One region of the Paenibacillus sp. FSL R7-0179 genome, then DNA from elsewhere that is predicted to be linked to it. Evidence: a T-box and tRNA genes for the amino acid it is inferred to sense, from the RefSeq annotation. Region 1 holds a T-box; the other regions hold tRNA genes.

Region 1 (2,239 bases):
ATCACCGGCTGGAGAACTGGGAATTTATCGAGCCGCCGAAGCTGATGCACCACGGCAGCATCTCGCTTACGGCGAATTATCATGCGCTGGTGCATTTTTTTGAGCGGAAAGGCGCACAGTCTCAGTTCACGCAGCATCATTATAAGAATCTCAATGTGGGCTGCATCCTGATGCTGGAGGAGCCGATGCTGCATCCGCATACCCGGCTGGCCTACCGGCGGTTTGTCGAGCGGTTCGGGCCGGATGATTTCTTCAGCCTGAAGGTGTGGATCGACAAGAATTATGACACTATCGGCATGCAGCAGATCCTGGCCTTCTGGCGGCTGGGGGGATATGACGCGGAGCTGTTCATTCAGAGCGCCGAGCGGATCTCCGCGCTGCTGCCGGATGCCAGCGACGAGGAGCTGCTGGACCTTCAGCGGGGGATTGACCGGATGTGGCGGGGCTTCTACCCGATGCCGCAAAAGTATGATCTGGCGCTGGACTGCGGCCTGCTGCTGTTCGAGATGGAGCAGTACGGGGAATCCCGCCGCTTCCTGGAGCATTCGCTGGCGGCGAGTGAGGAGGAGCCGGTAATTACCGTGCTGTACTGCCTGGCGATCTGCAGCTATGAGCAGGAGGATGATGAGGCGGCGCTGGATTATACGCGCAGATCCCTGCTGATCGAGCCGGAGCATGAGGAAGCACTGGAGCTGCTGGCGGCGCTGAGCGAAGCGTAGGGTAGATGGGGAGCTTCTGGGCTGGGGTTATATTGGACGGTGCAAAGGCACGTTGGCCATGGGCCAACCGGCTACCGCCAGTATCGCACATCCATTAGGGTAATTGTCTTCCTGCCGCAAGCAGCCGGCCTTTACACGCTGCGTGAGATTTGATATTCTGTATCCAATAATTTAAACGCGATGACGAGAAGAGTACATTCAGGTTCTTCCCTCACAGAGAGCTCCGGCTGGTGTGAAGGAGCAGGGAAGGCTGGATGGAAACAAGCCTCTGAGCGGCTTACCGGAACCAGGCAGCAGCCGGGGATGGTACGACAGGAGCTCCTGTTACAGAGCTAGAGTATAAGCCCTGCCGGATGGCAGCGCCGTACTTGATGAGATTAATATGGTGACATATTAATAAACCTGGGGTGGTACCGCGAGAATTTCGTCCCCAAGACTTACGGTCTTGGAGGTGAGGTTCTTTTTTGTTGTACCCAGATCAAGCGGTGTACCACCCATGAACAGGAGGAGATTGGAATGACAGAGAATAATGGACCGGCTCTGCCGGAGAATTATATGGATAAGCTGATTAAAGAGGATGTGGAGGCGGGAGTCTTCAGCCGGGAGATTTGCACCCGGTTTCCGCCGGAGCCCAATGGCTATCTGCATATCGGGAGTGCTTTTGCCATCCACACGAATGTGGGAATCGCCCGTAAATATGGCGGACGCTTCCACCTGCGCTTCGACGATACCAACCCGCTCAAAGAGGATAAGGAATACGTGGAGGCGATCATCCGTGATCTTGAATGGCTGGGCTGCAGCCCGGGAGAACATGTCTACTACGGCTCCGATTATTCGGAGGAGATCTACCGCAGGGCAGAAATGCTCATTCTGAAGGGGAAAGCCTATGTCTGTGATCTGACGGTAGCAGAGGTGACGGCTTACCGGGGAAGCTTAACCGGGCCGGGCAAGGACAGTCCTTACCGCAGCCGCACGCCGCAGGAGAACCTGCGGTTGTTCCGGGCGATGCGCGAGGGGGAATACCCGGACGGCGCCAAAGTGCTGCGGGCGCGGATCGACATGGCCTCGCCGAACATGAATCTGCGAGATCCGGTGCTGTTCCGGATTATTCATGCAGAACATTACCGAACAGGCAGTGCCTGGTGTATCTATCCCATGTATGATTTCGCTCATCCGATTCAGGATGCGCTGGAAGGAGTGACGCATTCGCTGTGCTCGATCGAATTCAAAGATCACCGGCCGCTGTATGAGTGGGTGCTGCGGGAACTGGAAATTCCTGAAGCCCCTAGGCAAAGGGAGTTTGGCCGGGTGAACCTGACGGGAGTGGTCACCAGCAAGCGGTATCTCCGGGAGCTGGTTGCCGGGGGCTATGTGGACGGCTGGGATGATCCGCGGCTGCCAACACTCAGCGGACTGCGCAGACGGGGATTCACGCCGGAGAGCATCAGGGATTTCGTCCGGGAGATCGGGATGGTCCGGAATACGGCCATGGTGGATTTCTCGCTGCTGGAGCATTGCCT
Region 2 (2,239 bases), 150 kb from region 1:
GGTTCAAATCCTGCCCCCGCAACCAATCTTCACAAAGTACCAAACCTGGAACCGTGGTGTAGTTGGCCTAACATGCCTGCCTGTCACGCAGGAGACCGCGGGTTCGAATCCCGTCGGTTCCGCCATCTTTAATTGCTTCAGGGATGAGAATCCATTATGGGTTCGTTGGAGCATAAGCTTCGTTAGCATTACACCGCAATCTCGTAACGTAGTGAAGAGTATCCCGTCGGTTCCGCCATCTTTACAGAATCACTTTTATGGCTCGGTAGCTCAGTCGGTAGAGCAAAGGACTGAAAATCCTTGTGTCGGGGGTTCGATTCCCTCCCGCGCCACCATATACAACTTAATATGCCGGTGTAGCTCAATTGGTAGAGCAACTGACTTGTAATCAGTAGGTTGGGGGTTCAAGTCCTCTCGCCGGCACCATCCCGTGGAGGCTTAGCGAAGTGGCCAAACGCATCAGACTGTAAATCTGCTCACGTACGTGTTCGGTGGTTCGAATCCATCAGCCTCCACCATTTTTTAGGGGCATAGTTTAAAGGTAGAACAACGGTCTCCAAAACCGTTGGTGTGGGTTCAATTCCTGCTGCCCCTGCCAAGTAATTTCATATAAAAGAATCATATGGCGACCGTGGCGAAGGGGTTAACGCACCGGATTGTGGTTCCGGCATTCGTGGGTTCGAGACCCATCGGTCGCCCCATTTCTTTTATAAGAATTACATAGGAATACAACTTAAAAGCTTCATATGGCGACTGTGGCGAAGGGGTTAACGCACCGGATTGTGGTTCCGGCATTCGTGGGTTCGAGACCCATCAGTCGCCCCATTTTTATTCAATAAGTTGTTGGGGATTAGCCAAGCGGTAAGGCAACGGACTTTGACTCCGTCATTCATAGGTTCGATTCCTATATCCCCAGCCATTATATGCGGACGTGGCTCAGCGGTAGAGCATCGCCTTGCCAAGGCGAGGGTCGCGGGTTCGATTCCCGTCGTCCGCTCCATTTTTTCGGTGCCATAGCCAAGTGGTAAGGCAAAGCTCTGCAAAAGCTTTATCCCCAGTTCAAATCTGGGTGGCACCTCCATTATTTTTTAGGAATTGTATATGTATACGCCGGCGTGGCGGAATGGCAGACGCGCTCGACTCAAAATCGAGTGGGAAACCGTGGAGGTTCGAGTCCTCTCGCCGGTATTATTTTTAAAAGGAACGGCCCATTAGACTCTTCATCTAATGGGCCGTTTTTATTTTTCTCGGATCATTCAAAATCTATTGTTACACACCTCAAGCGAATTACTACACGGTAATGTCTCCGCACCAGCGAATGATTCCTTCTTTTATGGTTTGAATTGGATTGGGATCGGATAGAGAAATCGCCCAGGCAATATGTCCATCCGGCCGAATCAGCGCCGTGTGGACGTCGTTCCAATCTGCGTCAGCCTCAGTCAAAGAGGCATGTACCACTTGAAGGTTGCTATACGTTTCCCATTGACCGCTATTCTGTTCATCAGAATGGAAATGCAACAGAAGAAAAGTACCTTTGTGCAAGAGCGGGTAGGAGTTAATTAATTGCCCGTCTTTCAGCTTTAAGCTTAGATCTTTGAAACGTTTCCCGTTTAAAGGATGGGAAGGCGCTTCGGCGTCGGGTACATAATGTACGTCTAGGGCAGAAATTTGTGCAGCGATTTGATAATTAGCCTCCGGTATTTGAATCAGATTAGCCAGCATGCTTCGCAGTTCCATGATGAGAGGCGTCACGTCCAGAAGCAGGGTCTGGACCTCGGTATTCCGGAGCAAGGCCGTATTCCATGGAATACGTTCGGCATGATAACTGTCCAATAGCCAGTCTGGAGCCCAGCCTTTGATTGCTCCTGCAAGCTTCCAGCCTAAGTTCATCGCTTCTTGTAAGCCGACGTTCATTCCCTGTCCACCAGCGGGAAAATGAATGTGCGCCGAATCTCCCGCCAAGAACAATCGGCCATTCCGATAGCGTTCCGCTTGCCGCGTAGCATTTCCGAATCGGGACATCCATTTCACATCGTTCAATCCCAGGTCACTTCCGGTCGTACGGATGAGCGATGAACGAAACTCTTCCAATGTAACGCTCTCATCCTTGGAGACGTTACGTCTCTCCATATCGATCATCAAGACTCGATAGATATGATCATTGATTGGAATGATGCTGACCAATCCTTGTTCTGTAATTCGGGATATGACACTCATAGGAGCCAAATCAGATAGAACA
Region 3 (2,239 bases), on a different contig from region 1:
TGATAGCTCAGTTGGTAGAGCACTCGACTGTTAATCGAGTTGTCACAGGTTCGAGTCCTGTTCGGGGAGCCATATGGAGAGGTGTCCGAGTTTGGCCGAAGGAGCACGATTGGAAATCGTGTAGGCGCCACAAGCGTCTCGAGGGTTCGAATCCCTCTCTCTCCGTAGCTGTACTTCCCTGCAAGGGGATGAGAACCCTCTGTGGTTCGTTGGAGCATAAGCTTCGTTAGCACTACATCGCAATCTCGTAACGAAGTGAAGAGTATCCCTCTCTCTCCGTAGCGTTACCTCCCTGCAAGGGGATGAGAGTAAATGTATTTACAGCATGGCTCGTTGGTCAAGGGGTTAAGACACCTCCCTTTCACGGAGGTAACATGGGTTCGAATCCCATACGAGTCACCACTTTCTTCTTTGGATGATGGGATGAGAATTCCCTGGGTTCGTTGAAGCATAGGCATCGTAAGGAATACTTCGCAATCTCGTAACGGAGTGAAGAGTATCCCAAACGAGTCATATATGGAGGCTTAGCTCAGCTGGGAGAGCATCTGCCTTACAAGCAGAGGGTCGGGGGTTCGAACCCCTCAGCCTCCACCATCTTTCTTAACCGAATAGATTTTGTACAATGACGCGGGGTGGAGCAGCCCGGTAGCTCGTCGGGCTCATAACCCGAAGGCCGCAGGTTCAAATCCTGCCCCCGCAACCAATCTTGACAAAGTACTAAACCTGGAACCGTGGTGTAGTTGGCCTAACATGCCTGCCTGTCACGCAGGAGACCGCGGGTTCGAATCCCGTCGGTTCCGCCATTTTAATTGGTATTAAGACATGAGGGATTGAGCATCCTATATCTCGAAGTATAGAGTATCCATCCGATTCCGTAGTATTTTGCTAATTATAATATTGGGGATTAGCCAAGCGGTAAGGCAACGGACTTTGACTCCGTCATTCATAGGTTCGATTCCTATATCCCCAGCCATCTATTTTCGATTGTTTCTCTTATGAGAGCCATTAGCTCAGTTGGTAGAGCACCTGACTTTTAATCAGGGTGTCGAAGGTTCGAGTCCTTCATGGCTCACCATTTTCTTGTAACGTGTGCGCGTGTGGCGGAATGGCAGACGCACCAGACTTAGGATCTGGCGTTTCACGACGTGGGGGTTCAAGTCCCTTCACGCGCACCATGTTTTTGCGGACGTGGCTCAGCGGTAGAGCATCGCCTTGCCAAGGCGAGGGTCGCGGGTTCGATTCCCGTCGTCCGCTCCATATAGATTTTGCGCCCTTAGCTCAGCTGGATAGAGCGTTTGACTACGAATCAAAAGGCCGGGAGTTCGAATCTCTCAGGGCGCGCCATATATTGCTTCCTTGAATTATCTAAGTGTCCGTCAGATTCGAACGAGTTCGTTGGAGCATATGCTTCGATAGGATTACTTCGCAATCGGATGCGTTGCATCCGTATCTCTCAGGGCGCGCCATTACTACTTCATTAATTATTAACGGGATGTAGCTCAGCTTGGTAGAGCACCTGGTTTGGGACCAGGGGGTCGCATGTTCAAATCGTGTCATCCCGATATTTCATTTCACCTATGCGGGTGTAGTTCAATGGTAGAACTTCAGCCTTCCAAGCTGATAGCGTGGGTTCGATTCCCATCACCCGCTTATATCTGTATCACGTGAGTCTGTCATCCCTATAGGGATGACAGACTTTTTTGCTATTCGGATATGTATGCGAAAAATCGAATACGTTCGCTGCTGATGAGCTATATAAGGAGAATGTATGCGGAAAACCGAACACAATAGAATTCAGAGTATCTATGGTTAATTTGGCTAAGCTGTAGCAGTCAAATGGCAGCCAGAAGGCAGAGAGATGGAGAAAAGTAAGCTCCGTTTAGAGTGGTATTAGCACCAGTATCCTTCACCCGCTAGGGCGATCTTCTTGTATGGCCGGGATTGCAATAGTATTGAAGGGCGTTATGTTTCTATAGAACTGATATAGTATAACTATTGGACTATTGGATCATAGGCAACACTTACTTGGAAGCTGAGGAGCATTTGTTATGACAGACAAAGTAATACGGATTTTTAGAATCATTAACGCTATTCAGTCGAACCCCGGGATTACTGCAGCAGATTTGGCCTTTAGGTGCGAGGTGAATATTAGAACGATCTACAGGGATCTTGAGGTGATCAGCCATTTTGCTCCGGTTACGAATGAGGGAAGGGGCACGGGGTACCGGTTCATGGGGAA

Evidence for each region. A T-box is a leader RNA that pairs with one kind of tRNA and senses whether it is charged. The one in region 1 lies ahead of MKX63_RS08620 (glutamine--tRNA ligase/YqeY domain fusion protein), so its partner is inferred to be a tRNA-Gln.
Region 2: it has a tRNA-Gln gene. The T-box ahead of MKX63_RS08620 (glutamine--tRNA ligase/YqeY domain fusion protein) is inferred to sense a tRNA for this amino acid. The anticodon was not compared.
Region 3: it has a tRNA-Gln gene. The T-box ahead of MKX63_RS08620 (glutamine--tRNA ligase/YqeY domain fusion protein) is inferred to sense a tRNA for this amino acid. The anticodon was not compared.

Annotation. Positions count from the first base shown of each region.
Region 1 is NZ_JBBOCC010000001.1:1,933,522-1,935,760, forward strand. Features, by position in the region: gene MKX63_RS08615 (tetratricopeptide repeat protein) at 1-719, shown strand, start outside; T-box leader at 891-1,154, shown strand; gene MKX63_RS08620 (glutamine--tRNA ligase/YqeY domain fusion protein) at 1,236-2,239, shown strand, end outside.
Region 2 is NZ_JBBOCC010000001.1:2,084,731-2,086,969, forward strand. Features, by position in the region: tRNA gene MKX63_RS09245 (tRNA-Met) at 1-25, shown strand, start outside; tRNA gene MKX63_RS09250 (tRNA-Asp) at 48-125, shown strand; tRNA gene MKX63_RS09255 (tRNA-Phe) at 260-335, shown strand; tRNA gene MKX63_RS09260 (tRNA-Thr) at 351-426, shown strand; tRNA gene MKX63_RS09265 (tRNA-Tyr) at 433-518, shown strand; tRNA gene MKX63_RS09270 (tRNA-Trp) at 525-598, shown strand; tRNA gene MKX63_RS09275 (tRNA-His) at 626-701, shown strand; tRNA gene MKX63_RS09280 (tRNA-His) at 750-825, shown strand; tRNA gene MKX63_RS09285 (tRNA-Gln) at 845-919, shown strand; tRNA gene MKX63_RS09290 (tRNA-Gly) at 926-1,000, shown strand; tRNA gene MKX63_RS09295 (tRNA-Cys) at 1,008-1,081, shown strand; tRNA gene MKX63_RS09300 (tRNA-Leu) at 1,110-1,188, shown strand; gene MKX63_RS09305 (monooxygenase) at 1,291-2,239, opposite strand, start outside.
Region 3 is NZ_JBBOCC010000002.1:21,171-23,409, forward strand. Features, by position in the region: tRNA gene MKX63_RS16885 (tRNA-Asn) at 1-72, shown strand, start outside; tRNA gene MKX63_RS16890 (tRNA-Ser) at 76-165, shown strand; tRNA gene MKX63_RS16895 (tRNA-Glu) at 328-402, shown strand; tRNA gene MKX63_RS16900 (tRNA-Val) at 519-594, shown strand; tRNA gene MKX63_RS16905 (tRNA-Met) at 627-703, shown strand; tRNA gene MKX63_RS16910 (tRNA-Asp) at 726-803, shown strand; tRNA gene MKX63_RS16915 (tRNA-Gln) at 899-973, shown strand; tRNA gene MKX63_RS16920 (tRNA-Lys) at 1,000-1,075, shown strand; tRNA gene MKX63_RS16925 (tRNA-Leu) at 1,092-1,175, shown strand; tRNA gene MKX63_RS16930 (tRNA-Gly) at 1,183-1,257, shown strand; tRNA gene MKX63_RS16935 (tRNA-Arg) at 1,268-1,344, shown strand; tRNA gene MKX63_RS16940 (tRNA-Pro) at 1,489-1,562, shown strand; tRNA gene MKX63_RS16945 (tRNA-Gly) at 1,580-1,650, shown strand; gene MKX63_RS16950 (helix-turn-helix transcriptional regulator) at 2,049-2,239, shown strand, end outside.